Pseudoxanthobacter soli DSM 19599: one gene and its partner. The protein of the gene in region 1 binds, or shares a complex with, the protein of each later gene. Links are inferred from orthologs where the notes say so. Each region holds a gene or a part of one and is shown on either strand. Other genes may lie near its edges. The genes, in order: trxA and trxB.

Region 1 (15,117 bases):
CGGGGTAAGGCATGAGAGATTTGTTTCAAAATCTTTCATGCGGCGCGACATTATTTGCAGGCGATCCATCTATGTCTGTCTCGAGTAAACTCGTCTTGAAGATGTGCCGGGCGAAAGTGCAACGTCCTCTTGCAGACACCATCCGCCGGGCCATCCGCACGATCCCATCCGGACTTTGAAGCCACGGCGGTCCGTGTTTCGCCCCCTCCCCGCCGGAGACGGTCGAACCGGCGCAACCGCATCCGCGCAGCGGCAGGAGTTTTGCCTTGAAGCAGTCGCTTTCCGATTTCCAGTCGATCGAATACAAGCAGTCGGCAGAATTCAAGAAGATCGTCGAGAGCTACAAGAACGGGCCGAAATTCTCGGCGGAAAAGCCGTTCGAACACGAGTTCCTGCAAGGCATCTGCTTCGGCCTCTGCTGCGAGTGGATCGCCTCGCATCGCCGCTATCGCACCGACGGGCAGGTCAAGCGGATGGAAGCCATGCAAAGGCGAATCGACGACATCCAGGCCGACAAGCAGCAATTCTACAAAGCGCTGAACACGCAGATCAATTCATACGGCATCGACACGTTCGAGAAGGGCGGCAAGGAAACGAAGCCGGACATGCTGAAGCGCATGAACATAGGCGGCGAACGGCACGGGGTGAAATTCGTCAACAAGTGGCACACCACCCACTGCAAGCCGCCGGGCTACGAGGTCCTGACGCTTCGCAGTCAGGTCTGCCGCACCCACGCCTACACGCTGACCGCGCTCAGCTTCAAGGAGGCCAACGCGCAGAAGACGTCCGGCCACGCGATCTGCGCCTACCAGTCCGGCGGCAAGATCTTCGGCTTCGGGTCGCACCTCTATGCGTTCGACCCCAATGTCGGGGAATTCCGGATCTCGAACGACGACGTGCCGGCGTTCTACATCGCCCTGTTCAAGATGTACGCCTCGAAGGGGCTCGAAGTGGTCGCGCACAAGACCTATGCGGTGACCAACCACTGAAGGCCGGCCGCGAAATCGCGGCGCCTTCCGCTGTCTCTGCGGAAGGCGGAGTGTTGCGTCGTCCCGCTTCGCCGGCCCGCCGCGATCAGGCGTCGAGGCCGGCGATGGCGCGGGCGAAATCGCGCGCCGAGAACGGCTCGAGATCGTCGATGCCCTCGCCGACGCCGATGAAGTGGACCGGCAGCTTGTGACGCGAGGCGATGGCGACGAGGATGCCGCCGCGGGCCGTGCCGTCGAGCTTGGTCATCACGAGGCCGGTGACGCCCGCGGTCTTGCCGAAGATCTCGACCTGGTTCATGGCGTTCTGGCCGGTGGTGGCGTCGAGGGTCAGGATCACGTCGTGGGGCGCGGTCGGATCGTGGCGGCGGATGACGCGGATGACCTTTTCCAGCTCCGCCATCAGTTCGGCGCGGTTTTGCAGGCGCCCGGCGGTGTCGATCAGCAGCACGTCGACGCCGGCTTCCTTCGCCTCCTTCATCGCCTCGAAGGTCAGGCTCGCGGCATCCGATCCCTCGGCGCGCGCGATCACGGCGGCGCCGGTGCGTTCGCCCCAGATGCGAAGCTGGGCGATGGCGGCGGCGCGGAACGTGTCGCCGGCCGCCAGCATCACCGAGCGGCCGTGGGCGCGCAACTGCGCCGAAATCTTGCCGATGGTGGTGGTCTTGCCGGTGCCGTTGACGCCGACGACCAGCACGACGTGGGGCTTGTGCGCGACGGAAATCGCCAGCGGCTTCGCCACGGGCGCGAGGCGCGCCTCGATCTCCTCGGCGAGGATCGCCCTCACCTCGTCGTCTGAAATGCCCTTCTCATAGCGCTTGTCGGAAATCCGGTCGGCGATGGCGGATGCGGTCTCGACGCCGAGATCGGCCTGGATCAGCAGATCTTCCAGATCCTGCAGCGTGCCGACATCGAGCTTGCGCTTGGTGAAGAGGCTCGAAATGCCGCCGGCGAGCGAGGAGGTGGTGCGCGACAGCCCCTTGCGCAGCCGCGCGAGCCACGAGGCCTTCGGCGCCGCCTCTTCCACCGGCTCGACGCTCGGGGCCGCGGCATCCGCAAAGAACGGGCGGGAAGGCGCGGATGGTGCCGCCGGCACGGCGACGGGCTCGGCCGGCGGAAGATCGAGCGCTTCCGTCGCAGACGCCAGGTCAGCAGACGTCAAGTCCACCGGCGCCACGTCCCCGGCGGCCGCGCCCTCACTCAGGGCCGCGAGGTCGAGGGTGCTTGCGGGCTCCTCGTCCGGCACCACCGTCGCAGGCGATAGGCCCGCGTTCGGCAATCCGCCCTGGGGTTCGCCTTCGGCCTTCTCGCCAACGGGGGCAGCAGGAGCCGGCGCGTCCGCCACCACCTCCACCGTCTCGGCAGCGACCGGCGGCTGACCCCCGTCCGTTGCGGGCGCGGGCGGGACGGCGTCCGGCGTAAGGCCCTCGCTCACCTCCGGCAGAGCGGCCGTCTCGGGCGCAGCCTTCTCGGGGGCGGCCGGTTCCTCCGCCTGGGGGCGACGCCCGAACAGGCGCCCGAACAGGCCACGCTTTTCTTCCGCCATCGTGTGTTCTTCCGTTCGCGCGGCCGGCGCGCGTGCTTGCGCAGGCCGGCTGCCGGGATTGACTGGAGCCGAGGCTCAGGCGGCTTCAGCGACGAGCCGCGTGCCGTCGAAACCGGTGATGCGCGCCGGCAGCACCTCGCCCGGCCGGCCGCCCTGGATCAGCGTCGGCGTGAACTGCTCGGTGCGGCCGAGGCCGTCGCGCTCGATCAGGACGTGCCGGGTCGCGCCGATCTCGGCGGCGAGGTGGCGCGCGAGCCGCGCGTCGCCGGCCGCCCGCAGCCGCTCCGCCCGCGCCTTCACCACCTCGCGGGGAAGCTGCGGCATCCGGGCCGCGGGTGTGCCCCGGCGCGGCGAGAACGGGAAGACGTGCAGATATGTCAGGCCGCAATCCTCGATGTGCGCCAGCGTGTTGGCGAACATCTCCTCGGTCTCGGTCGGAAAGCCGGCGATGAAATCGGCGCCGAACACCACGTCGCTTCTCAGCCGCCGCACGGCGTCGCAGAACGCCACGGCATCTGCCGAAAGGTGGCGCCGCTTCATCCGCTTCAGGATCATATCGTCGCCCGCCTGCAGCGAGAGATGGAAATGCGGCATCAGCCGCTCCTCCTCCGCGATGGCGCGCATCAGCGACGGGTCGACCTCGATCGAATCGATCGACGACAGCCGCAGCCGCGGCAGTTCCGGCACCAGCTTGAGGATGCGGGTGACGAGTTCGCCGAGCCTCGGCGCTCCCGGCAGATCCTGACCGTAGGAGGTCAGGTCGACACCGGTCAGCACCACCTCGGGCGTGCCGTTGGCGACGATGCGGCGGATCTCGCTCACCACCGCGCCCATCGGCACCGACCGGGAGGGCCCGCGTCCGTAGGGGATGACGCAGAAGGTGCAGCGGTGGTCGCAGCCGTTCTGCACCTGCACGAAGGCGCGGGTCCGGCCCTCGATGCCCTCGATCAGGTGCGCCGCGGTCTCCTTGACCGCCATGATGTCGTCGACGCGGATCTTCTCCGCCGCCGAGAGGCCGAAATCGGGATGGCCCGAGAGCCCCGGCGGGCGGTTGTCGCCGGCCACCCGGCGCCACGCGGCCGGGTCGAGCTTCTCGGCATTGCCGAGCACCAGATCGACCTCGTCCATCCCGGCGAAGGTCTCGGGCTCGATCTGGGCGGCGCAGCCGGTCACCACGATCCGCGCGTCGCCGTTCTCGCGCCGCGCCTTGCGGATCGCCTGGCGCGCCTGGCGGACGGCTTCCGCCGTCACGGCGCAGGTGTTGATCACCACCGTGCTGCCGAGCCCGGCCGCCTCCGCCTCGCGGCGGATGACTTCCGATTCGGCGGTGTTGAGCCGGCAGCCGAAGGTGAGAACGTCGACCGCCATCATGCCGCCCTCGGCGCCTCGAAGCGCACGGTCAGGTTCTGCCGGTCGATCAGGCCGCGCGCCTCGGTCTCGGCCGGGCCGGTCATCAAGATGTGGCCGTCGCTCTCCCGCCAGGCGAGGCGCAGTTCGCCGCCGGGCAGCACGATGGTCGCTTCGTGACCGACGCGGCCGGTGCGCACCGCCGTCGCCATGGTGGCGCAGGCCGCGGTGCCGCAGGCCCGCGTCAGGCCGGCGCCGCGCTCCCACACCTTCAGGGTGATGCGGTCCGGCCCGTCCACCCGGGCGAGCGAAACGTTGACCCGTTCGGGAAACAGCGGGTGCCTCTCCAGCAGCGGGCCGAGGGTGGCGAAGTCGATCGCCTCGATGTCGTCCACCCAGAAGATGGCGTGCGGGTTGCCGACATTGGCGACGCTCGCCGGTCCGATCAGCCCGGCGCCCCGCACGGCCGCGGCACCGGGAACGGCATCGAGCGGCACCGTCACGGCGCGGGTATCGTCCACCGGCCCGGCAAGCGGAATGCGGTCCCAGGCGAATTGCGGCGCGCCCATGTCGACGGTCACGCTGTGGGCGGCACCGCCGGGCGTGCAGACGAGATCGCCCGCCTCGGTCGCCAGCACCAGCCGGTCCCGGCGGGTTTCCGCGAACAGGAGGTCCGCCACGCAGCGCGTGCCGTTGCCGCACGCGCCCGCCTCGGAGCCGTCGGCATTGTAGATCCGCATGAAGCAGTCGGCGCCGTCCGTCGCGGGATGCAGCGCCATGATCTGGTCGAAGCCGAGCCCGACCGACGGGGCCGCCAGCGCGCGCGCCTCCGCGACGGTGAGGGGAGCCTCGCCGCCTCTGAGGTCGATCACGGCGATGGCGTTGCCGAGACCGTTCATCTTCACGACCGGCAGACCGTTGACCATGGCTTCAATTCCACCTTGCGGCCGCACGGCAGCACCCCGCTGCGCCGTCAGGCCGCTCATCGAGGCCTCGCGGAGGCCTGTTTTCCTCGCCCTATATGGCGGAACGGGGCCGGAAACGAAAGGGGTGCGCGCCGGGACTGCCGCATCCCGGACGCGATTGCTGGCCCAAAGAAGCCCCCCACCCGCGCGGCGGCGACCTTCGAGGAACTAGAAACGCCACGTCAGGTTCGCCTGCACGGCGTTGGTGGTGATGTCGGAGCCGAACTGGCCGACATAGGCGAGGCCGAGCTGCGCCTGCGCGCCGATCCGCAGGTCCGCGCCGATATCGATGAGGGCCGTGTTCTGCGACAGCGGGGCGCCGGTCACGGTGAAGCCGGTGGCCGGCGCGCTCAGAAACGACATCCGCGCCGACGGCGAAAGATCGCCGAAGGCATAGTCCCACGACACCGAGGCATGAGGCTGCAGGGACATCCCGGCCGGCAGCTCCAGGGTGGTCGCGATGCGCAGGCCGAGGGACGAATAGCCGACGCCCATGGAGCCCGCCGACCCCGTCAGGCCGGCGGAGGCGTCCGCCTCCGAGAAATCGTCGGTATCGACATGGACATAGGCGAGGCCGGCGAACGGTTCGAGCGCGACCGGCCCGAGCGCGAACCCGTAGCCGACCTCGCCGAACACCTGCGCGGTGCCGCCGCCATGGACCGCGCTCGCCTGCTGGGCGAAGCCCGGATAGGCGATGGTGCGCGAGGCGTCGATGTCGTTGAAGGCATAGGACGCGCCGCCCCGCAGGTTCAGGCGGCCGATGCTGGTGCCGGCATAGAGCGCCATCAGCAGGCTGTCGACATCGGACGAACTGGCCAGCGCATCGACCTTGGCGTTCGAACGCGAATAGCCGAGCGCAGCGCCGAACAGCCAGTCGCCGACCTTCGCGTCGAGCCCCGAGACGAAGCCGCCGATGGAGGCATCGACGCTCGACGTGCCGGAACCGCCTTTGTAGTCGCTCCAGCCGCCGAACGCCTGCGCCCACATCGTGCCCTCGAACGTCGATCCCGACGCCGGAGCGGACGCGGACGGAGACGCGGTGGCAGACGGAGACGTGGTGGCAGACGGAGCGGCGGACGCACCAGCCTTGGCCACAACCGGCCCGCCGAAGCCGAGCGCGGCGGTCGCATCGCCGGCCCCGGCATAGGCGCCCTGGCGCAGGCGCGAGAGCAGCGCCTGGCGGAGATAGAAGCCATCGCCCACCAGCACCGATTGCTCGCTCGCATAGGCCTCGCCGGACAGCGCGGCGAGCGCGCCGGGCAGGTCGCTCGCCGAGACGTCGTAGAGCGGGGCGAGAGCGTCCGGCAGGGTGGTCAGCAGGTCGTTCGTCGTCGTGTTGATGATGCCATCGACGGTGGCGCCGACCTGTCGCTCGTTCGTGGTGAGGTTGGGCAACCCGACGAGGTTCGAGGCCACGTTCATCGTGACCTCGGTCGGGGCGTAATTCAGGGTCGCCTTGAACAGCGCCGGCAGGTCGACCGTGACGAAGCGGTCGAACACACCGGTGACGCCCTCGGTCGCGCCGATGAGCGTCGTCGTCGGCGCGAAGCTCGTGCCGAGGAACGTGGCCTGGAGCGTGCCGGCAAGCCGCACGGTGCCGACCACGCCGAGCTGGTCGTTGCCGCTGTCGCTCACCCGCACTGCGAAGGTGCCGACAGGCGTCTGAACGAAGGTGCCGCCGAACAGATCGGTGATCGGCACGCCGGTGCCGGTGACGCCGATCCAGCCGGCGTTCTCGAACCGCTTCTGCAATCCGCCGGTCGCGGCGATGCGGCCGTCGATGATGCCGGTATTGACGATCACGCTGCCGACGCTGTCGGGTCCGATGCGCAGGGCATCGGCGACGGCGGGCGCCTGCAGGGTGCCGGAATTGAGCAGGGTGCCGTAGAGCCCGTGCATCTCCGCCGCCGCGCCGACGATCCCGGTGGCGATGACGGTGCCGGAATTGGTGAGCACGCCGTAGGTTTCGCCGCGGATGCCGACGCCGCCGTTGCCCGTCACCTGAACCGTGCCGGTATTGACAATGTCGTCGCCCTTGCGGCCGGAGAGCGCGGCCGCGTTATCGGCGTCGGATGTCAGCGCCCCGGTGTTGCGGATCGGATTGTAAATGCCGGGAATCGTGGCGATGTAGCCGTTGATGCCGTTCGAATCGATGTAGATGCCGACGACATTGTCGCCGTAGGCGGAGTTCGACGACACGACCTTGCCGGGGATGTCGATCTCGTACCAGCTCGTCTTGCCGAGGGCGTCGATGTGCATCACCGCCGGATGGACGGTGCCGTCGGCCGTGATCCAGTTGGCGACGAGATTGTATTCGCCAGACCGGCCGGCGCTCGTGATGCCCTCGAAATGGGTCGCGACCGCGCCGGGATGATCGTAGGTCTCATAGGTTCCGGTGGTGAGATCGTAGATATAGCCGTGCTCGGCGTGGAGCCCGCCGCCGACCATGATCTCCCCGTAACCGCCCGCGATCTTGTCGCCGTAGACGCCGTATGCGGTCGTGCTGATCGCACCGGGAATGTTGTTGGTGGTGTAGGTGCCGGTGTCGATATTGTAGATGAAGGCGTTTCCGGTCGCGAGGCGGGTGTCGTAATTGCCGACGACGAGATTGCCGAAGGTGCTGTGCGCGATCGTGTAGAACGTGCCGGGATCGGGATAGACGAGCGGCGTGATCCGCTGTCCGGCCGGCTGCGCGGCATCGTAGAGATAGCTGAGGTCGTAGGGCGCCGAGACCGTGGTCTGGTAGCTGCCGACGACGCGCAGGATGCCATCCGGCGTGCCGAAATTCGGGCCGTAGGGCGAGGAGCCGATCGCGCCGGGAAAGTTCGCGCCGTTCGGAGTGGGCTCCGGCATCGGCGACCAGGTCTGCGCCGCCATGTTGTAATAGAGGCCGCCGGTGTCGTCGGTGCCCGGGATGGTGTAGTTGCCGACGATATTGTCGCCCCGGATGCCGGTCAGGAAGGTCCCGTTCGATCCGAAATTGAGCGTCTGGTAGGTGGTGGGCGTTTCCGGCCGCGGCGATTCCGCCCGAGTTGCGGTTGCGACGCCTCCGAGACCGAGGCCGATGACGGCGAGCCTGCAGCCCCACCGCAACGGCGCCCCACCGTTGCAAGTCCGGTTTTCCATCTCATGTTCCCCCGCCTCATGGATGAGGCCAGGAAAGCCTATAGACGGTCGGGAACCTTGGCGATGGCGCTTTTTGCGTGCTCGCTCGCGAAAGGCGACGTCGCACCCGGCCTTGGGTGCGACAAATGAAAACAGCCGCGCCCAGTGGGCGCGGCCGTGTTCGTCGAACGGTATTCGGAACGCGATGGTGTCCGGGAAGCGATGGCGCCCTGGCGAAATGCCGGCGAAGCAACCGCGCTCTCAGCCCGCTGTCTCGTCCGCGGCCTTGGCAGTGGACTTCGGACCGCCCTTGGAGACGCCCACCAGCGCCGGGCGCAGCACGCGGTCGCCGATGACGAACCCCTCCTGAAGCACCTGAACGACGGTGCCGTTCGGAACCTCGGCGTTCGGAACCTCGAACATCGCCTGATGCAGGTTGGGATCGAACTTCTGACCGCTCGGTGCGATCTTGCGCACGCCGTGCTTCTCCAGCCCCTTCAGAAGCTCGCGCTCGGTGAGTTCCACACCGCTCAGCAGGTTGGTGAGCGCGCTGTCGGCCGCGGCCCGCGCCTCCGCCGGCAGCGCGTCGAGCGCCCGGCGCAGGTTGTCGCCGACGCTCAGCATGTCGCGGGCGAACGAGGCGATCGCATAGCGGCCCGCATCCTGCACCTCGCGCTCGGTGCGCCGGCGCAGGTTTTCCATCTCCGCCAGCGTGCGCAGCACCTGATCGCGCAGATTGTCGTTCTCGGCCTTCAGCGCCGCAACGGCGTCCGACGCGGCAGCCTGAGGCTGCTGCGCATCCTCGCTGCCCACGGCCTCGGCGGCCGGTTCGGTTTCCTGGGTCGGTTCGCGGCTTTCGGTCGTCATGTCGGTTCAGTCTGATCTCGGGATTGTTCGGATCTCGGGATACCCGTTCGCCGGCATCGGCGGACCGATACCGGCGATTACGTATCGGTCGTGGAGCCGGCGCCCGGGCGCCGGCCGTCCGGTCAGATCGCGCTCTTGATCCAGTCCTGAAGCTGCTGCTTCGGCAGGGCGCCGACCTTCGTGGCGGCGAGTTCGCCACCCTTGAAGACCATCAGCGTCGGAATCGAGCGCACGCCGTACTTGATCGCGGTCGCCTGATTCTCGTCCACGTTCAGCTTGGCGATGCGGACGGATCCTTCGAGGTTGGAGGCGATCTCCTCCAGCGCTGGCGCGATCATCTTGCACGGGCCGCACCACTCGGCCCAGAAATCGACGACGACCGGAACGTCCGCGTCGAGAACATCGGCCTTGAAGGACGTGTCGGTCACCTTGGTCGTGGCGGAGTCTGCGGCGGAAGCCATGTCGAACCTCATCTGTCGCGAACGCGACGTTCGGGGAACTGGGGCGCCGAGGCCGGGCGTGGCATCGGCGTCGGGTTCGGCTGGAACGTAGGAACTGCCCCCCCGCCCGTCAAGGTTGGCAGCGCCCGGCACCGGCCCGGAACCGGCGGGAAACGGCTTTTCCACCCCGCGAATTCGCCGTTGCGCACCGCCATCGGAGCCGCCATGGTCGGCGGAGGGTCGAGAGAACCGAGCGGACGCCGCGACGGCATCCCGGTTGCGTGCCGGCCCGTTGCCATCACACCGGACGACGATGACCAGACTGCACTTTTCGCTTCTCAATCTTCTCGCCATCGGCTTCGCCGCCGTCGTGGCCCTCGGCGTCGCGCTGTGGCTGCGCTACGGGCTGATCGACGTGACCGAGATCGCCCAGTCCTGCGAAGCCGGCGAGGCGTCGCTGCGCTGCACGGTGCGGATGGTGTTCAACCAGGGCTTCCGCACGGTGTTCCCGGGCATCGTCGCCGTGCTGATCGGCCTCTATACGCTCGTGCGCCCGAGCGTTTTCCTGTTCGGCGCCACGATCGTGGCCGCCGTGCTGTGCATCGTGCTGTTCAGCGCGTGGCCCGCGGGCCTCGCGTTCACGCTCGCGATCCTGTCGCTTGCGCGGCCGGCGCGGACAGCCCGCGGCTGAACGGCCTGAGTGCGACCGCGAGCGCGGCGAGCACGATCGAGAACGCCCAGGCCTGCCAGTTCAGCACGCCTTCGTTCGCCACCACGCCGATGGCGGCCGCCACGATCACAAGAGCGAACAGACGTTCCGACCGCCCCGCGGGGCCGATGGCCGGCACGATCAGCAAGGCCGCGGCAAGCGGCGCGAAAGCCGCGAACTGGAAGTCGCGATAGCGCGAATCGGCGAGGAGCGCGATCAGCGTCGGCACCGCCAGCACCAGCGTCGGAATGAGGCACCACCCGATCAGGCGGCCGACCGGCGCGAGGCCCGCGGGGGCCGGCTTTCCCCCGAGCACCGCCTCGAGGCGCGGGCGCGCGGCGGCGGTGGCAACCGCGCGGGCGGCCAGAAGCGGCATGGCGATGCCGAGCACCAGGGTCGCGAGCGCGAGCGCCCAGTCCCAGCCGTCCAGGCTGATGACGGGCGCTTCCTCCGCCCACCACGGCAGCGCGAAGCCGCACACGAGCGCGAGGAAGGCAACCCGATAGGCGCCGCGCCCGCGGGCCGCCGCACCGGCGACGAACACCAGCACGGCGGCGAGAATGCCGACCACGCCCTGCCAGCGCCAGCCGGGATGGTCGCTGATCGCCACGCCCCAGTGGAACTTCACGGCGCCGTCGTCGTCGAGCACGCCCCATTCGCCGCCCACGGTGCCTTCGAGCGCGCGCTTCCAGGGCTGGTCCAGCGCCTCGATCAGGTTGTAGTCCCAGCCGTTCTTCTTGGAGAGCGCGATGATCTCGGAGAGATAGCGCACCTGGTTGGAAGGCGACGGCAGCGCCCCCTCGCGCATCCGCCCGCGGCTCGGCCATCCCGTCTCGCCGATCAGGATCGGCTTGCCCTTGAACAGGTCGCCCATCTCGCGCCGCACGTCCTCGACGTGGTCGCGCGCGCCGTTCACGTCCACGGGGTCGTTTTCCCAGTACGGCAGGATGTGGATGGTGACGAAATCGACCTCGTCGGCGATCGGCTTGTTCTCTTCCCAGAACTCCCACACGTCGGCATAGGTCACCGGGATCGGCGCGACCGCCTTGCGGACCGTCCGGATGGCATCGATCAGGGTGTCGCGGGAGAGGTCGCGCCGCAGCAGCACCTCGTTGCCGACCACGAAACCGCGAATGGTGTCGGGATAGGCCTTCGCGAGTTCGATGGCGGTGGCGATTTCCTTGGCGTTGTCCGTGCGGTTGCGGCCGAGCCAGATGCCCTGCAGCACCTTCAGCCCGTGGCGACGGGCGATGTCGGGCACCGCGGCCAGCCCCTGCCCGGTGGAATAGGTCCGCACGCAGGACGTGACCTTGGAGAGTTCCGCGAGCTGCCGGTCGATCTGCTCGGGCTGGATGAACAGCGTCGGATCGAACGGGGTCTGTTCGTCCTCATAGGGCGCATAGGACAGGCACGCGATCTCCTCGCCGGGCGCGAGCGGAGACGGCGGCACCGCGACCGGGCGGCCGAGCCACCACCAGCCTGCCGCGACGAGGGCCACCACGAGAACGGAGAGAAAGCGGGTCGAACGGCGGGCGCTCATGGCGTCGTGACTATCCTGCGGCGGGAACCGGGAAACCGGACAAGCGGAACGGTGACCCGCTCCGGCGAGGATTTGGACCGGGAACCCCGGCACATGCAAGGGGGCGGCGGGCGATGGAGCCGGCGAGCGGCCGGACGGACCGCGTCCGCTCACCGCATCTCCGGGGCCGCGCGGCAGAGTGGCACCACGGCAGAAGCCGGCTCAGGAACCGGATTTTGCGCGCCCCCAGCCCGTCCGTGAGAGTGGCTATCTTCCGCCGTACCGGCCGGACATACAAAGCAGAACGACATGTTTCAATTTTCTACCCGTCTAGATAGAATTCTTTTTTAACGCACATAAAATATGCAATTCTTATAATATTACTTATTGATAAAGAGATGGGATAGCCTCACGCAAGATACCCGAAATAGCGTCCAGACTCCACGAATCACGTAAAATCAGCTGGGGCGCTATCAATGAATTCTGGGTCGGCAGGCAATACCCTCTTCTCCATCAAAGTAATATTGGCGACTATATTGCTTGTATTGATCGCTATTACGATCAGCCTGTCGGGATGGGCGCTGCACCGCGCGTATGAAGAGAAAGAAACCGCCACCAGCGTTGCTTCGTACGCCATCATCGACCGCGATCTTTTCTCCGCCCTGTCAAATATCCGTGTCGAACGCGGCGACGGCTCGACGGCGCTGTTGCAGGAACCCAATGACAACACGACCCTCCGCGAGTCCGTGACCAATGCCCGCGGCAAGGTGACGACCGCCGTTCAGGCGGCGCTCGCCGGGCTTGCCGCCCTGCCGGCCGCGGAAGAAGCGCAGGCCCACGCCGCGCTCAACACCGCCTTCACGGCGTGGGAAGCCGTGCGGCAGGACTATGACGCCGCGGTAGGCCAGCCGGTCGCCTCGCGCGACAAGGCCCTGCGCGATCGCTATTTCGACCGGGGAAGCGCCCTCATCGCGGGCGTCGAGCAGGCCTCCAGGATCGTCGAACAGGAGATGCAGGCGCTCGATCCCGCCACCTCGCGGCTCGTCCAGATTCGCAACCTCGTCTGGTCCGCCCGCTCGTCCGCCGGGCAGAGTTCGCTCGCGCTGAACACGGCCCTCGCCCAGAAGCGGCCGCTGACGGAAGCCGAAGTCACCGACCTCGACGATACCGACGACACCGCCAGGTTCGCCTGGACGATTGCAAGCGAGATGATCGAGAGCCCGGGCATCCCGGACAGCCTCAAGGCGGCAAAGGCCGAAGCCGACGCCGCCTATTTCACCGGCCCCTTCAGCCAGACCCGCAAGGCTGTCGCCGAAACGCTGTCCGACGGCAAGGTGCCCGACGTGGATCTCGAGAAGTGGCGCGTCGATATCCGGGCGGGCCTTGCAGAGATCTCCGACACCGCCACCCTCGCGGTCACGCTCGTGGTCGATGACGCCAACGCCGACAACCACGAGGCCAATCGGAGCTTCGCCATCATCGCGGCTCTCGTCGCGGTCGCGCTGGCCTTCGCCGTCGCCGGCTTCATCGTCGTCAACCGGCGCGTGGTGCGCGGCATGACCCGGCTGTCGGATTCGATGCGCACCCTGGCGACCGGCGATACCGAAGCCGAGATCGCCGGCGTCGGCCGCCGCGACGAGATCGGCGACATGGCCGCGGCCGTGCAGGTCTTCAAGGACAACATGATCCGCAACACCGCGCTGGAGGCCGAGGCGAAGGCCCGCGAGGCCGAGGCGGCGGTGGAACGGCGCCGGCTGATGCAGGACCTCGCCGACCGCTTCGAGAACGCGGTCGGTGGCATCGTCGCCGCGGTGTCCTCCGCCGCGACCGAACTCCAGCACACCGCCGAATCGATGTCCTCCGCCGCCACCGAGACCGCGGCCCAGGCGACGACCGTCGCCGCCGCCGCCGAGCAGGCCGCCAACAACGTCCAGGTGGTGGCGAGCGCGGCGGAGGAAATGGGCGCGTCGGTGCAGGAAATCGGCAGCCAGGTGGAGCGTTCCGCCGGCATGTCGAAGCTCGCGGTGTCCGAGGCCGACCAGACCGGCGCCCTGGTGCGTGAGCTGTCGGAAGGCGCGATGCGGATCGGCAATGTCGTGCAGCTGATCTCCGGCATCGCCGCCCAGACCAACCTTCTCGCCCTCAACGCCACCATCGAGGCGGCGCGGGCGGGGGATGCCGGCAAGGGCTTCGCGGTGGTCGCCGCCGAGGTGAAGACGCTCGCCGAGCAGACCACACGCGCGACCGGCGAGATCTCCGCCCAGATCGGCACCATCCAGGCCGCAACCGAGCGGGCGGTCGGCGTGATCGGCGGCATCGCCGGGCGTATCCAGTCGATGGACGATATCGCGGCCTCGATTTCGGCCGCGGTCGAGCAGCAGGGCGCGACCACTCAGGAGATCGTGCGCAACATCACCCAGGCGGCGACGGGCACCGGCGAGGTGACGCGCAACATCACCGGGGTCGCGGGCGCGGCCGACCAGACCGGCGCCGCGGCGTCGCAGCTGCTCTCGTCGTCCTCGGCGCTGTCCTCGCAGGCCGAACGCCTCGGCCACGAGGTCAACCGCTTCCTCGAAACCGTCCGCGCCGCCTGACGCGCACGCCCCCCTGACAAGAACGGGCCGGATGCGATGGCATCCGGCCCGTTGGTCTTCAAGCCTTCACGGCGCTCATCGCGGCATCGCGACAGCGCGGCCTCCGGCGAGCGACCACCGGACGGCCCGCGCCGAAAACGCAGCGCGTGAATTTAAAGGCTTCAACTTATGCCCGGCTTGATGGCACTTTTTTTAATGCGGATAAATATATGATTAATATAATATGACGATTTGGCGAAACAGCGCGACAGCTTCAGGAAAGATTGACGAAGCAGCGCGATAGCTTCCGGTAAGATAGCGGAAATAGCGTCCTGAATCCGCGAGTCACATTAAACCGGTTGGGACGCCACTCATGGATACAGCGATTTCACGTCCGAAGATTCTATCGATCAAAGTCACACTGACTGGAATATTATCCGTCCTTATGACGATTACCATCGGTCTTTCGGCATGGGGGCTGCACCGTGAGTATCAAGAAAGAGAAATCACGGAGAGCGTTGCCTCCTATGCCATCATCGACCGTGACCTTTTCGCGGCGCTTTCAAATGTCCGTGTCGAGCGCGGCGACGGCTCGAACGCCCTCATTCGCGAGCCTCAGGACGGCGCGAACCTGCAGAAGTCCGTGTCCACCGCCCGCGGCAAGGTGACGACCGCCGTTCAGGGGGCGCTTGCCGGGCTTGCCGCCCTGCCGAGCAAGGAAGAAGCGCAGGCTCGTGCCAGTCTCGAAGCTGCCTTCACGGCCTGGGAAGCCGTGCGGCGGGACTATGACGCCGCGTTGAGCCAGCCGGTCGCCTCGCGCGACAAGGCCCTGCGCGATCGCTATCTCGACCGTGGAACCGCACTCATCGACAGCGTCGAGCAGGCCTCCAGGATCGTCGAACAGGAGATGCAGGCGCTCGATCCCGCCACCTCCCGGCTCATCCAGATTCGCAACCTCGTCTGGTCCGCCCGCTCGATGGCGGGACAGAACGTGTTCGCGCTGAACGCGGCCCTCGCCGAGAAGCGGCTGATGACGGCGGCCGAACTCCACGCCCTCGAC
Region 2 (14,948 bases), on another replicon or contig:
GGTGAGCTTCTGTGCCGGGTTGTTGTGCGCGTAATATTCCAGAATGGGTGCATCGCCGACGATCGCGTCGACGCTGCCGTTCTTGAGCGCGACGACGGCTTCGTCGATGCTGGGGTAGGATCGCGACGCGATGCCGAGTTCCCCGACATATTCTTCCGACACGCTGCCGGTGAAGACGCCGACCGTCTTGCCGGGCAGGTCGGCGAGGGACGAGATCCCCTGATTAAGCGAAACCGCCGTCATGACGCTCGTCACCGACGAGGTGACGTAGGCGATCGTGGCCACACCGCACACCATCCAGAATGCCGACCAGATGCGCCCCTTCCAGCCGAACAGGTTCTTTCGCGCCGTCTTGCCCGACGTGGCGATTGAGACGACATGGAACAGGCTCTCGGCGATGCCTTCGTGCCAGCGTTTCGGAAAGGCCGGGTCGAACCTGCGGTCGAAGATCGTCAGCGCCACTGTTGCGACGCCGATCACGAAGGCAAGCCACGCATAGGCCCTGAGGTGCCCGGCGTCGCGCAAGCCGGTGACGAGGCCCCAGAAGCCGCGCTCGCCGTCGTCGGCGACCATGATGCGCAGGCCCGCGTCGTACCAGGGTTGTGTGAACTCGATCAGCTCGGCGCGACGATGGGTGATCGTCAGGTTCGTCACCGCCACGTCGATGCGGCCGGTTCGCGTCGCGTCCACGAGATCGCGGAGCGTGGAGTAGCGCTCGTACTTGAAGGCGAGCCCGCCATGCAGGGCAACATCCTCCCACAGGTCGATCGCCATGCCGGAATAGCCGCCATCCGGCCGCACCTGCACGAAGGGCGGGCTGACATAGAGGCCGACGTTCAAGACCCGCGATTGCTGCGCGGTCGGAGAGGCGGGCGTCGGCGACGGCTGCGGGAGTGCGGGTTCGGCGGGTGCGATCCCGGAGGGCGCGGGCTGCGGGGGTGCAGCTTGCCCAGCGCCTTGCGCGGGCATGGCCTGTGGACTTGATGATGCCGCCGGCTGTGCGAATGCTCCATCCAATGGAAAAACGATGAGGACGAGCACGGTTACGGCCGCAATGATCGCCGCCACGATGGATGTCCGACCAATCCGGCGTACTGACAGTGGACCATGCGGCGGCGTTTGGGTAATCGCGCGTGGCCGTGGAGGTTGCCGCAGCCGGCATGTCATGTCGTCGTCCCCAAACTCGTCAGCATTCCAGGCGCGGTGACCAGAGGGCATGCGTCAGAGCACGCTCGTTATGCCGCCGTCGATATAGATGGTCTGGCCGGTCATGAAGCTCGCCGCGTCGGAGGCGAGGAACACCACCGCGCCGCCGAGTTCCGCAGGATCGCCCCATCGCCCAAGCGGGGTGCGTTTTTCGAGCCATTCGGAGAACGTCTTGTCGTTCACCAGTGCCTCGTTCAGCTCGGTGCGGAAATAGCCCGGTCCGATCGCATTGACGCGGATGCCGTACTTGCCCCAATCCCCCGCCATCGCCTTGGTCAGCATCTTGATCGCGCCTTTCGAGGCCGCATAGGGCGCGATGGAGGGCCGGGCAAGTTCGCTTTGCACCGAGGCGATATTGATGATCGTTCCCGAGCGGCGGGCGATCATCCCGGCGACAACGGCACGGCTGACGACGAAGACCCCGTCGAGATTGATGCTCATCAGCCGGCGCCAGTCGGCGTCGGTGAAGCTCTCTAGCGGTGCACGATGCTGGATGCCGGCATTGTTGACGAGGATGTCGATCGGGCCGACATCGCGCTCGATATCCGCGACAGCCGCCGCCACGCCGGCGCTGTCGGCGACGTCGAACGCGCTGACGGTTGCCGAGATGCCGTCTTCTTGCAGGACGGCCGCGGCCTGCGCTGCCTTCCCCGCGTCGCGGGCGTTGAGGATCACGTCGGCGCCAGCGCCGCCGAGGGCACGGGCGAACGCGAGCCCCAGTCCGCGGGAAGACCCGGTGACGAGGGCGCGCTTGCCGGTGAGGTTGAACAGCGCAGGGATGGTCTTGCTAACGGACGGCAATGCGCACCTTCATCGTCTGGCTCCCATGGTTTCGCTCCCGAGGTTTCGCGTCCATGGTTTCGCTTCCATGGTGTGGTCGCCTTGGTCCGGAACCGCCGCGTAACGGGCAGTTGGCATTGTTCCGTGCAGGCGCGACGTCTTCAAGCCGCCGCTTCAGGCGGGCAGAGAGGATGGCTCCCCGGTGAGGCGGGCCGCCGAACTCATCGCCCGTCCAGATAGGCTTTGAAGCGGTCGGCATAGTCCGGGTGCCAGCGCGACAGCGGCGGCCGGTTTTCCACGATGTCGCCCGCTGCCCAGGCGATGCGCTTTTCGTCCGTTGCCCGGTCGACATCCCCGTCCGGGCACAGCACGTAGAAATCGCCCGCGTCGACGTGTTCCAGCATGAAGGCAACCGTCTGTTCCGGCGTCCACGCTCCGGCCGGCTTCTCGGTGCGGCCGTTGGCGGCGAGCGGCGTGAACACGAAACCGGGGATGAACAGGTGTGCCCGGACCCGCCCGGCGGCCGGACCGTTGCGCAGTTCGTGCTCCAATGCCTCGGTGAACACCTTCACGCCGGCCTTCGACACATTGTAGGCGGGATCGCCGGGAGGGGTGGTGATGCCCTGCTTCGAACCGGTATTGATCACGAGCCCCGGCTCGCCGCGTTCGATCATGCCGGGGACGATGGCGCGGGTGCCGCGGATGACGCCGCCGAGATTGACGGCAAGCACCCACTGCCAGTTCTCCTCAGGGCCGAAGAGGCTGGATCCCGGCTGCACGCCTGCGTTGTTCATCAGCACGTTGATGCCGCCGAAGGCGCCCACCACGGCCGCGTCGAGCCGCGACGGGCCGTCCTTGTCGGTGATGTCGACGGGAACGGCAAGAACGTCGCCGCCTCCGCCGGCGGCAAGCGCGGCGACCGCGGCGGCGGCACCGTCCAGCGTCTCGCCCGGCAGGTCGGCAAGCGCCACCTTCATGCCGAGCGCGGCATAGGCCTTGGCGGCCGCGAGGCCGATGCCCGAGGCCGCGCCCGTGATGACCGCGACACGGCCCGGTCCGAAGGCGGGATGGGACGGCACGTAGGACGGGGTGGCTGACATGGCATTCTCCTCGACTGAACTCTCGCGCCGGTTCCTGGCAGGGCGGACGTTCCGCCGACGCCTTCCGGCCGAGCGCCGGCAGCGCCGCGAACGGCCGGCGGCAGCGGAGGATGCTCACAAAACCGAGGCTTTGACGAGGCCGGCCTCCCCAATCGGCTGTTGCTGAGGGCCTCGCCTTTCGCGCGAATCGGCGAGATGGACTCAATCACCCATCGGCTCAGCCGCAATTGCATGGCCGACCGGCGAGAATGTCGCTTGCTTTACAGACGATCAGTGCGTCATGCATTCAGGCGGCGCAGAAGACGCCGAACGACGAACCGGGAAACGCCGGAGCCCCGATCCCCATGAGTAACGCCGCCCCCGCCGCTGGCCGGTCCGCCGACCGCGTTGCCGCCGATAGCAGCAACACCGAAGGAACGGTGTTCGCGATCCTGTTCGCCATCAGCTTCTGCCACATGCTGAACGACATGATGCAGTCGCTGCTCGCCGCGCTCTATCCGATTTTCAAGGAGAGCTACGGCCTCGATTTCGCGCAGATCGGCCTGATCACGCTCGCGTTCCAGATGACCGCGTCGCTGCTGCAGCCGGCCATCGGTCTCTATGCCGACAAGCGCCCGATGCCGTTCTCCCTGGCGGTCGGCATGGGTTCGACGCTGGTCGGCCTGGTGCTGATCGCGCGGGCGGAAAGCTTTCCGGCCATCCTGTTCGCGGCCTGCCTCGTCGGCCTTGGCTCGGCGGTGTTCCATCCGGAATCGTCGCGCGTGGCGCGCATGGCGTCCGGCGGCCGTCCGGGTCTGGCGCAGGCGCTGTTCCAGGTCGGCGGCAATTTCGGTTCCGCTGTCGGTCCGCTCGCGGCGGCCTTCATCATCGTGCCGCGCGGGCAGGGCAGTGTCGCCTGGTTCTCGCTCGCCGCGATGGTCGCGATCATCATCCTTGCGGTGGTCGGCCGGTGGTACAAGAACCACGGCATGAGCCGGATGAAGGCCTATCGCCGCCGCGGCAACGCGGTGACGCTGCCGCGCCGCACGGTGATCCTGGCCATCACGATCCTGATCGCGCTGGTGTTCTCCAAGTTCATCTACATGGCCAGCCTGTCGAGCTACTACACCTTCTACCTGATCCATCGCTTCGGGGTCTCGGTGGAGGAATCGCAGATCTATCTCTTCATCTTCCTCGGCGCCGTCGCCGCGGGCACCGTCATCGGCGGGCCCATCGGCGACCGCATGGGGCGCAAGAAGGTGATCTGGTGCTCGATCCTCGGCGTGCTGCCGTTCTCGCTGGCGCTGCCTTATGCCAGCCTGTTCTGGACAGCCGTCCTGTCGGTTCTGATCGGCGCGATTCTGGCCTCGGCGTTCTCGGCCATCATCGTGTTCGCGCAGGAACTGCTGCCCGGCAAGGTCGGCATGGTCGCGGGCCTGTTCTTCGGTCTCGCCTTCGGCCTCGGCGGCATCGGTGCCGCCGGCCTCGGCGAACTCGCGGATGCGACCTCCGTTGAGTTCGTCTATCACGTCTGCGCCTTCCTGCCGGCGATCGGCATCCTCACCGTGTTCCTGCCGAACATCGAGGGGCCGCGCGCCAAGGCGGCCTGAGGCGCAAGGCGGCTAACGCAATCGGTACGCCGGCCCGTTCGCCTGACAGCGGCAGGCCGGCGCGTTTGCGTTTGGCCATTCTCGCTGTCACCGACTCATGCTCAACTTCGGCGCGAGGCGGATCGGGATCATGATGGGCGAGATACGCGCCGCAACGGCGGCGGAAGTCGAGGAGATGGTGGGCTGGGCCGCCGCCGAGGGGTGGAACCCCGGCATCGGCGACGCCGCCGCGTTCCGGGTCGCCGACCCGGATGGCTTCCTCGTTTCGACCGACCGTCGCGGTCTCGCGGCCTGCATCTCCGCGGTCGTCTACGGCGACACCTTCGGGTTCATCGGCTTCTACATCGTCCGGCCGGACCTGCGGGGGCAGGGGCACGGTTGGCGCATCTGGCAGGCGGCTCTTGCCCGCCTGGACGGCCGCACCACCGGTCTCGATGGCGTCGTTGCGCAGCAGGACAATTATCGCCGGTCCGGCTTCGTCTATGCCCACCGCAATGTGCGTTTTGCCGGTGTGCCCGTCGCTCGGGCTGGTGCACCGGGCGATGCCTCCGGTCTCCACCTCACGCCCGTCCTTCCCGATCTCGTCGAGACGATCGTGGGCTATGACAGGCCGCTGTTTCCGGCAGACCGCGCCACCTTCCTGCGATCCTGGCTGTCGCCGCCGCGAACCGCGATGGCACTCGTCGGCCAGCGCGGCGTGTGCGGCTATGGCGTCATTCGCAGGACGTTCGACGGCCACAAGATCGGTCCGCTGTTCGCCGACGATGCCGCTGCTGCAACGTTGCTGTTCGACGCCCTGGCGGCGACGGTGCCCGGCGGGACGGTGATCCTCGATCCGCCGGGTACCAATCCCGCCGCGATCGCGCTCGCGGAAGAACGCGGCCTCCGCCCGGTTTTCGAAACAGCGCGGATGTATCGCGGTCCAGCACCCGCCATCGATTCCGCGCGGATATTCGGCATCACGACGTTCGAGCTGGGGTAAAAATTATGGAGAGAGATCTATTTGACCAAAATATTAACGATAAATCTCATGAATTCTTCAATAATATGAAGAATCCAAAATCGGAGGATGCGGAGAGGTGTCGGAATTTCTGCAGTGAAGTTTATCGGAAATTCTGTAAGTATTTTGATAAAGATTTCAAATTGAGATTTCCAATGGAGACGCCGGCCAGATTCTCGGAGATGTTTTTTATGCAGGCGTTTGTCTCGGCGGGATGGGATCCCGTCATGCCGTCAAGACGGATAGATTTCCGATTTCAGCGTGGCGGTAGCAGGGATCTGGTTGTAGAAGTCGTTACACCTGAGCTTGTTGATGGGCAGGGTCACGTGACCGCCTTGCCGAATGGGATGATTTCACGAGAGTGGGATGGAAGTCACAGGGAAAAGGCCCTGTTGAGGCTAACATCAGCATTCTATTCGAAATACAAGATTATTGAAGAGGCCATTTCTAAAAATTATATTGATGAAAATGATTACAGAATTATCGGGATAAGTGGCCTTAGAGTAAGAGTCGAAGGCGGCTGGTCTTTGGGGTATTGGGGGAATCCGCCCGATTTTGCGGAGGCTTTTCTTCCAATAGGGAAGCGGTATTACTACATACCATTAGTCGGTGGTTTGCCGGATTTAAATGAGAACCGTGCGAATTATTCGTACTCTGATACTATAAAACGAGATTTGCGCGCTGATGTGAGAAGAGATGCTTTCGTTAGCGGAAATTTTCCAAAAGTAAATGCGATTGCGTACGCAAATCCAGATTTGCTAGATTTTGAAGACGTCTCTAAGAATTTCGCTGTTCTTCATAATCCGTCTTCATGCTGGCGCCACGGAGATTATGTCATCGGCTGCGGACAAGAATATTTTGTGGTTGCCTCCGAGGGTAGCTTTTCTATAACCAGGAAGCTGCGTCCCGATCTTGTTGATGAATGAGGTCACCACGACCTCAGCGCGCGCAACTGCGCCGTCTTCTTGAACGCATGGCTGTCCATGCGGCCGAGGAGGTGGTCGAGCAGTTCGATGGCGGTGCCGACCGCCGGGCCCTTGTTGAGCATCACGCATTCGGCGCGGGCGGCCATCGCGGCATCCGTCATCTCGCCGCGTGAGGGAACGCCGTCCTTCACGAGATCTTCCAGCACCTGCGTCGCCCAGATCGCGGGCACCGCGGCAGCCTCGCAGAGCCACAGCAGTTCCTCCTGCATCTCGGCCAGCCGCTCGAATCCGATCTCGGCGGCGAGGTCGCCGCGTGCGATCATCACGGCGAACGGCCGGGCACGCAGCGCGCGGGCCATCAGCGCCGGCAGATTGGTCACCGCCTCCGGCCGCTCGATCTTGGCGACGAGGCCGAGCGGGCGTTCACGCGTGCCATGGCGGGCGAGCGCGGCCTCGAGCAGGTCGATATCGTCCGGCCGGCTGACGAACGAGTAGCCGATCATGTCGGCGCATTCGATGACGGTGGTGAGGTCGTCCTCATCCTTGGCGGTCAGCGGCGACAGCCCGAGCGCCGTGTCGGGCAGGTTGAGGCCCTTCTCGGGTCGCAGCTTGGTGCCGCCTGCCTTGACGGTGGTCACGCGCACCACCGCTTCGCCATCCGCGACGCTCTCCACCACGCCTTCGAGCTTGCCGTCGTCGTAGCGCACGCGGTCGCCGGGGGTGAGGCGCGTCACCATTTCCGGCAGCGACACGGCGGCGGAGAACGGGACGGCCTCGCAGGCCCTCGGCTCGCCGCCCGCGACGAGGCGCAGCCGGTCGCCGGGCTGGAGCTTCGCCTTCTTGGGAGCCGTCACCGCCTCCGTGCGGATCTTCGGCCCGGCGATATCCATCAGCACCTTGATGTCGCGGCCGACGACCGTGGCGGCCGTGCGCACATTGGTCGCCATCCCGCGCCAGGCGATGTTGCCGTCATGGGCGCAGTTGATGCGCGCGATGTCCATGCCGCGCCGGGCGAGGTCGAGAACGAGCGCCGGATCGCCTGCGGCCTCCGACGGCAGCGTCACCATGATGCGGGTGCGGCGCATTGCCGGCGCCGGACCGAACATGGCATCGGTCGCGGCCGTCAACCGGGCCTCGCCGGCGAAGAACGCGGTCTTATCGGGGGCAGGGAAGGGCGAGGGATGGCCGGTCACGGCGCCGAGTGTTGCCGCGACGGCATCGAGGGTGGGGAGGACGCGGCTCTCCAGCCGGCCGAGCGATGACAGCCCCCGCCACATCAGCTCGCGCTGCAGCGGGCGCAGGTCGTGATGGCGCAAGGCGAGATAGTGGGCGAGGTTGGCGATCGCGGCATCGTCCGGCGTCGCGCCGATATGCGCGGCAATCCTCTTCGCGTCTCCGGTAACGGCCGTCCGCAGCAGCAGCACGGCCTGCATCAGCACGTCGGCGGTGAGCGGCTCCTCACCGAACGGGATGGCCTCGAACGCCTCCGCGGCCGAAGGCAGCGGGAGCGCGTCGTCGGAGATCGTCATGGGTCGTCCTCGGCGGTCGTGTCCATTGCGGGGCGCCCGACCGGCCGATATCCAGGGCCCGATCGCTGGTGCATCCCACTGGTTCGAAAGCCAAATTCCGCGCAGGCGGCTTCGCGCGTGCTGCGCGCGCTTTCAAACCAGACCGCGAAGCTAGACGGCCCGCATTACGGTGCCATGACGTGGCGCAACACGACGGTGGATAGCCGCCTCATGGCGGCACCCACCCCTCGGGGGCAGCGGGGAACCGGCCGGCGACAGCCGCCGCCGGTCAGTGCGTCCATTCCTCGGACTTGGCGACGATGAAGTCGCGGAAAGCGCGGACGCGGGCCGTGCTCTTCAGCTCGGCCGGGTAGACGAAATAGGTGTGGTACTCGGGCAGGTCCGCCTCGGGAATGAGCTGCACGAGGCCGGCTTCCGGCTCGACGAGATAGTCCGGCAGGAGCGCGATGCCGATGCCGCGCTGCACGGCGCGCTTGATGGCGACGACGCTGTTGATCTTCAGCGTCGGCCGGCGCGGCTGATCGGGGGAGCGGCCCGCCGTTTCCGCCCAGTTCATCTCGCGCAGGTAGGTCGCGCCCTGCTCGCCGAAGGTGATGAGGCGGTGGTGGTCGAGATCGGCCACCGCCGAAGGGCTGCCGTAGCGGCGCAGATAGGCCGGCGAGGCATAGAGATGGAAGTGGACGGTGAACAGCCGCCGCTGGATCAGGTCCGGCTGAACCGGCTGTCGCAGGCGGATGGCGACGTCCGCCTGCCGCATCGAAAGGTCGAGCTCGCTGTCGTCCAGGATGACCTGGAGTTCGACGTCCGGATAGAGTTCCAGGAACTCGTGCAGCCGCGAGGTGAGCCACGATGTGCCGAGGCCGACCGTGGTGGTGACGCGCAGCACGCCGGACGGCTTCTCGCGGGAATCGGCGAGGCGCGCCTGCACGGCATCGAGCTTCATCATCACGTCGCGGGCGGTGCGGAACAGGAGATCGCCCTGCTCCGTGAGCAGGAGCCCGCGCGCGTGGCGATGGAACAGCGGAATGCCGAGTTCCATTTCAAGCGCGCCGACCTGCCGGCTCACGGCCGACTGGCTCATGTTCAGCATCTCGCCGGCGTGGGTGAAGCTGCCGGCCTGCGCCGCAGCGTGGAAGATCCGCAACTTGTCCCAGTCCATTGGCCCTGCGGCGCCCCTGTCACGCCCTGTTCCCGCGGGCGCGGAGCCCGGTGGTCTCTGGTTGTGCCGGCCGTTGCCGTGCATGTGAATATCCGGCCCTTGCTCCCGGCCGGTTTTCGTTGCGTCCCGGGCGCCAGCAGCGTCCGGAACGATGGTGTCGGCACCGGCCACGGGGGCCGGCGCCGGCGTTCATTCCGCCGCCTGGGTTTCGGCCCCGTCGTGAGCGGCTTCGCCGTGGCTCAGACCGGCGAGATAGCGCTCCGCCTCCAGAGCCGCCATGCAGCCCATGCCGGCCGCGGTGACGGCCTGCCGGAACACTTCGTCGGTGACGTCGCCGGCGGCGAACACGCCCGGAACCGACGTCGCGGTCGAATCGGGCGCGGTCCAGATATAACCGGAGGGCTTCATCCGCAGTTGTCCGGTGAACACCTCGGCCGCCGGCTTGTGGCCGATCGCGATGAACACCCCGTCGACGCTGCGCTTGTCCAACGCCCCGGTCTTGAGGTTGCGCAGGGTGACCGAGCACACGGTCTCGGGCGTGCCCTCGCCGTGGATCTCGGCGATCTCGCTGTCCCAGACGAGTTCGATCTTGGGATGGTCGAACAGCCGCCTTTGCAGGATGCGCTCGGCGCGCAGCGAATCGCGGCGGTGAACCAGCGTGACCTTCGAGGCGTGGTGGGTGAGATAAAGCGCCTCCTCGACGGCGGTGTTGCCGCCGCCGACCACCAGAACTTCCTTGCCGCGGTAGAAGAAGCCGTCGCAGGTGGCGCACGCCGACACGCCGAAGCCCTTGTAACGCTCCTCCGATGGCAGCCCGAGCCAGCGGGCCTGGGCGCCGGTGGCGATCACGAGCGTGTCGGCGGTGTAGTTCAGGCCCGAATCGCCGACGAGGCGGAACGGCCGAGCCGAAAGGTCGGCGGATATGATGTGATCGTAGATGATCTCGGTGCCGACATGCTCGGCCTGGGCCCGCATCTGCTCCATCAGCCAGGGGCCCTGGATGGCCTCCGAAAAGCCGGGATAGTTCTCGACTTCCGTGGTGATGGTCAACTGGCCGCCGGGCTGGATTCCCGCCACGATCACGGGCTCGAGCATTGCGCGTGCCGCATAGATCGCCGCCGTGTAGCCGGCCGGGCCGGACCCGATGATCAGCATCTTGAAATGCCGGGCGTCGCTCATGTCGTCCTCATTGTTGCGCGGAGCGCATGGCTCCATCATGGCGCGATTGGTCACCAGATGTGCAGACAAAGCGTCGGGAACAAGTCGGTAACCGTCGATTTACTGTGGGAAAAAGGCCGGTGTTGCCCGTCGGGCGCAGTTGCCCGCCTTGATGGCTGTCAAAGCGGGTGCGAATCGGCAGGCGCATATCGGTACGGAGCCGGCCCCGCTCGACAGCGGCCGGCGCATGGCCTATGGAAGTTGTTGCGAACGGCTTTCAAACTCTCCGCCGCTCGTCAGCGTCTCCGCGAAACGGCCATGATTTCGCGGTCGAGATGTCATATGAACGGCTGGCTGTGGGGACACCCGTTCCTGGCGCGGCCCGCTCCTGAACGGAAGACAGTCCCATGACCATCCACCAGCCCCTTTCGAGCGCGAATGAGGTCAAGGCGACCTTCCTCTCCGCGCTCGGCGGCACGGACCCCAACGACTCGCCTTATCGCCACTGGCTGCTCGACGGTCTTTTCCCGGGCGAGGCGGTCACGGCGCTGCAGGAACTGCCGTTCCCCGCGCCCTCGCTGGATGGCGTCTCGGGTACTCGTGAAGTGCACAACGCGACCCGCGTCTATTTCGACGTGAAGAACCGGGCGGAGCATCCCGTTTGCGATGCGGTCGCGGTGGCGTTCCAGGATCCGGAAGTGGTCGGCGCCATCGAGAAGGGGTGCGGCTGCGATCTCGACAATACCTATCTGCGCATCGAATACGCCCAGGACGTCGAAGGCTTCTGGCTCCAGCCGCACACCGACATCGGCGTCAAGCGCTTCACCATGCTGATCTATCTGTCCGGCGAAGCCGGCCAGGAAGACCTTGGCACGGACATCTATGCCGACGCCCAGACCTGGGTCGGCCGTTCACCCTTCGCGCCGAACAAGGCGATGATCTTCGTGCCGTCCAACAACAGCTGGCACGGCTTCGAGCGTCGGCCGATCAAGGGCGTGCGCAAGTCGCTGATCATCAACTACGTCACGACTGACTGGCGCGCCCGTGAGCAGCTGAGTTTCCCCGAGGCCACCGTCCACAGCGCGTGATAAGGCGCCGGGCTTACGCCGGCACCGGATGTCGCCTTTATCCGGCGAGAAATCTCGAAGGCGGGTCCCCCTCGGACCCGCCTTTTTCGTTCAACGGACTTTTTCGTCTCGTTGGGGCAAAAAACAGGGCCTGAACCCAAAAAGGCGGGAACCAACGAGCGCGGCGGACGTTATGGGCGGGTGTACGAGTTCCCCCCATCGTACGCAGGGCACCCGCCGCCGGAACCCCTGATTTCGGCGGTGGGTAACCCTATTTCCCTGTCAGCCGTGGCTCCCGGTCGCCGAACACGATGGTTTCCTCGTGGGGGCGCCATTCTCCGGTCGCCTCGTGACGCCCCTGCAGCACATATCGCGGCGCCTCTGTGCCGATCGTCTCGGCAGCCTCTCGGCAGAGCCGTCCGGCGTTGCCGCCCGGCAGGCGATTGACGAAGAGCGACAGCCGGGTGTCGGCGAAGGCCGACATCATGTCGTAATCGCCGTTGCTGTCGCCGAACACCATGAGCGGACCGAAACCCTTGCGCGCCACCAGAGTGCGGTTCAGCGCCTCCACCTTGCCGGCTGCATAGGTCAGCGGCCAGTCTCCCCGGTCCTCGATGCTGTAGGCGCCTTCCACCATCGCGGTGCGCACGCCGATGATGTTTTCCCGCGGCAGTCCATAGCCATAAGCCCGATCGGTGGCGAAGGCCGCGATCAGTTCCTCGATGGAGGCGGAACAGACGTGGACCTCGATGCCGTTGGCCATCAGCACGCGGTGCAGATCCGCCATTTCCGGCGTCAGCCGCAGGCACTGGAATGCCGTATGACGCACCAGACCGGCGCGGCCGGGACGGCTCGCCGGGGTCTCCATTCCAACCTCGGCGATGGCCGCGCCGAGGTGCCAGGCGTTGGAAGCGTGGGCAAGGGCCGCCAGGCTTTCCGGGGTGTGCCCGGCGAACAGCCACACGATCCAGCGGTAGCCGAGCGTCTCGCCGTAGGTGTCGTTGATGGCGTCGTAGGTAGCAAGCAGCTTGGCGCGGAAGGAGAGGAAGGCCGGATCGTTGCCGAGCCGGGCCCAGCTCTCCGGCGGTGCCGGGATGCCGTAGCAGCCGGCGAGCTCTGCATAATCGTCGTCGAGATCGGCCGCGAGGTCGTCGAACTCGACCGGTCCGGCGGCGCCGTCGCGACGAAGGCCGTGGAGCGGGCCGGGCGGTACGCGGTTCCGGATGGCGCGCGAGAATGCCGCCGGCGTCATCCGCAGCGCGAAGCGGTCCACCATGTAGCGCAGCAGCGTCTCCTCTGCGTCGCCCATGATGCACGTGTTATCCCAGTCGAACACGGCATAAGGCGCGCGCGCGGCGTCGTAGCCCGGGCTTGCGACGCCGTGGGCGGCAATGACGCGGTGGAGCGCGGCGCGGGTCGCCGGCGCCCATTTCAACGGACTGAGAGTGATGGCAAGCCCGGCGCCGACATCCTGTCGCGGCGGTGAGGCATCGATCGCTGTGGTCGGCATCGCGGTTCCGGTCGCGGGAGGGTGTCGAGGGCGGTCCGGCCACGGGGAGATGGGGATCGCGGCCGATATCCCGACAATAAGACGCCGCCCGTCCCGATGCCATCGGTCCGTGCGGCGTGCCTGAACGCGGCGGAATGAGAAGCGACTCAGCCGGCCTTGCGGAAGGGGTTGAGCTTCTTCACGGCCGTCGAGATGCGGTGACGGCGCTGCTCGTGGGCGACCACGTCGGCGTCGGTCACCCAGTTCATCTGGATGGCGCGGCGGCGGCCCTCGAACGGCTCGTGGCCATGCCAGGAGTTCTCGGCCCGGCGGAACACCAGCAGCGTGCCGCCATGGGGCGGAACTTCGGCGACATAGTCATCGAGATTGTCGCCGGACCGCAGGATCCGCAGCCGGCCGCCGTCGGAATCCCACGCCTGGTTCATGTACACGAGGACCGTGATGACCTTCGTGGTGGAATCGGTGTGGATCTTGCCGTCGGTGCGGCGGCAGTAGCCGCGGACCGTGTACATCGTCGGCCTGTCCGACAGGTCGAGATCGAACTTCTGCTCGATGAGTTCGCGAAAGCGCGGACCGTCGAGCTCCTTCATCAGCGCGGCGAAGTTGCCGCGGATTTCCAGCTCGGACGGCGGATGCGACCCGGGGCCGGGCACTTCCGGATAGTCGGCGATCACGCCCTGAAGCTGATCCGCCTGCACGAAGTTCGGCACGACGAGAAAGTCGTAGGGATCTTTCTGCAGCGGAGTCGCGGCCAGCGCGTCGTAATCGAGATAGCTCATGTGCGTCGCGCGGCTCGTTCTGCCGCGCCTCCCGTTGGAGGAGCCGCAAGCCGGCCGAAGGGCGGTTCGCAGGCCGCCCGGATGCCGTTCGTTGGCAACCGACGGGACCGGCGGACTTCAGGCCGCGGCGCCGCGCCGTCCGGCGCGTTCGGCGAAAGCCCGGCGCACCGCGTCGACGACGACAGCATTCGCATTTAAGGGATGGTAGGTCCAAGCCGCAAGGGCGACTGATGCCGATTGCTCTTGCGAAGCGCTTTCAGATGCGCCGGTGGGAGGCCAGTCGAGCCAGCGCATCGCGCCGGAAGCAATCATCCCCTCGTGGAAGGCATTGAACTTGGAAGAGCCGCCTTCGAGCTTCCACGCATGGATCGGCTTTCCGGTGAACGCCGCCTCGCCGAGCATGTTGACCGAATCGCAGGTGACGATGAAGCGATCGGCCGCGCCGAGGATGCCGAAATAGGGGTTCTCGCCAGTCTCCAGATCCCACACCCAGGATGGCGTGGCGCCGAGCGCCGTCTTGAGCGCGGCGAGCGGCGCGGCACCCGTGCGCCGGGACGGCGTGACGATCAGGCTGCCGCCGGTCGTGCGGGCAATGGCGGCCAGCGTCTTTCCAAGACGGTCCGCATCGGCCGCTTCGAACCGGTAGGCACCGCTCGCGCCGCCGACGATCACCCCGATCCACGGCCGCGGCAGGGACTGCCACAGCGGCGAGAACCGCGCGGCGCCTTCGACGAGGCGCGTGGGCGTGAGGGTGTTCGGCGACGTCAGCGTGCGGACGACGTTCGGGCCGGATATGCCGTCGTGCTCGTTGACCCAGACGAGATCGAACTGCGACGGAGACACCACCGGGTTCTGCAGGGCGAGCACGAAGGTCCGCGCACGCGAAGCGCGGCGAATGTGCCGTGCATAGGGGATCGCCTGCCGGCCCGATACGACGACGAGATCCGGCCACGGCGGCGCGATCGACGCGTTCGGCTGCGCCGGCCCCCATGGCGCTAGCCACGACCAAGGCGGCGACGGCGACACCCGCTTTAGCACCGGCTCGATGCCGAGCGCCTCGATGATGCCGCGGCACTGCACCTCGTGCCCGGCGCTGCCGGGCGTGAGCGACCACGCCGTTCGCGGCGCGGAGGGAAGATCGACAG

The links.
Region 2: the proteins of trxA (region 1) and trxB are in contact, whole or in part, in a crystal structure (PDB 1F6M), measured with the Escherichia coli proteins. The link is inferred for Pseudoxanthobacter soli DSM 19599 from one-to-one orthologs.

What each region holds. Positions count from the first base shown.
Region 1 is NZ_FRXO01000005.1:192,591-207,707, reverse strand. What follows is about bases 7,609-10,597. They hold trxA (thioredoxin TrxA), read right to left. Parts: upstream 9,278-10,597; coding sequence 8,939-9,277; downstream 7,609-8,938. Other genes in these bases: BUF17_RS13665 (glycoside hydrolase family 17 protein), read right to left, coding at 9,895-10,597; BUF17_RS13670 (hypothetical protein), read left to right, coding at 9,570-9,947; grpE (nucleotide exchange factor GrpE), read right to left, coding at 8,211-8,816; BUF17_RS13685 (autotransporter family protein), read right to left, coding at 7,609-7,970. Also shown: BUF17_RS13705 (YopT-type cysteine protease domain-containing protein), read left to right, coding at 267-989; signal recognition particle-docking protein FtsY, read right to left, coding at 1,075-2,532; tRNA (N(6)-L-threonylcarbamoyladenosine(37)-C(2))-methylthiotransferase MtaB, read right to left, coding at 2,608-3,900; dapF (diaminopimelate epimerase), read right to left, coding at 3,900-4,865; more of BUF17_RS13685, read right to left, coding at 5,013-7,608; more of BUF17_RS13665, read right to left, coding at 10,598-11,505; BUF17_RS22950 (hypothetical protein), read right to left, coding at 11,933-12,124; BUF17_RS13660 (methyl-accepting chemotaxis protein), read left to right, coding at 12,192-14,078; BUF17_RS13655 (methyl-accepting chemotaxis protein), read left to right, coding at 14,503-15,117. UniProt on the Escherichia coli protein: Participates in various redox reactions through the reversible oxidation of its active center dithiol to a disulfide and catalyzes dithiol-disulfide exchange reactions.
Region 2 is NZ_FRXO01000001.1:898,534-913,481, reverse strand. What follows is about bases 8,474-11,293. They hold trxB (thioredoxin-disulfide reductase), read right to left. Parts: upstream 10,469-11,293; coding sequence 9,479-10,468; downstream 8,474-9,478. Other genes in these bases: BUF17_RS03830 (2OG-Fe(II) oxygenase), read left to right, coding at 10,855-11,293; BUF17_RS03840 (LysR family transcriptional regulator), read right to left, coding at 8,474-9,289. Also shown: BUF17_RS03870 (transporter substrate-binding domain-containing protein), read right to left, coding at 1-840; BUF17_RS03865 (glucose 1-dehydrogenase), read right to left, coding at 1,222-2,007; BUF17_RS03860 (SDR family NAD(P)-dependent oxidoreductase), read right to left, coding at 2,208-3,065; BUF17_RS03855 (MFS transporter), read left to right, coding at 3,431-4,675; BUF17_RS03850 (GNAT family N-acetyltransferase), read left to right, coding at 4,806-5,657; BUF17_RS22480 (hypothetical protein), read left to right, coding at 5,663-6,601; BUF17_RS03845 (pyruvate kinase), read right to left, coding at 6,604-8,130; more of BUF17_RS03840, read right to left, coding at 8,399-8,473; more of BUF17_RS03830, read left to right, coding at 11,294-11,535; BUF17_RS03825 (haloacid dehalogenase-like hydrolase), read right to left, coding at 11,786-13,024; BUF17_RS03820 (2OG-Fe(II) oxygenase), read right to left, coding at 13,171-13,803; BUF17_RS03815 (mitochondrial fission ELM1 family protein), read right to left, coding at 13,921-14,948.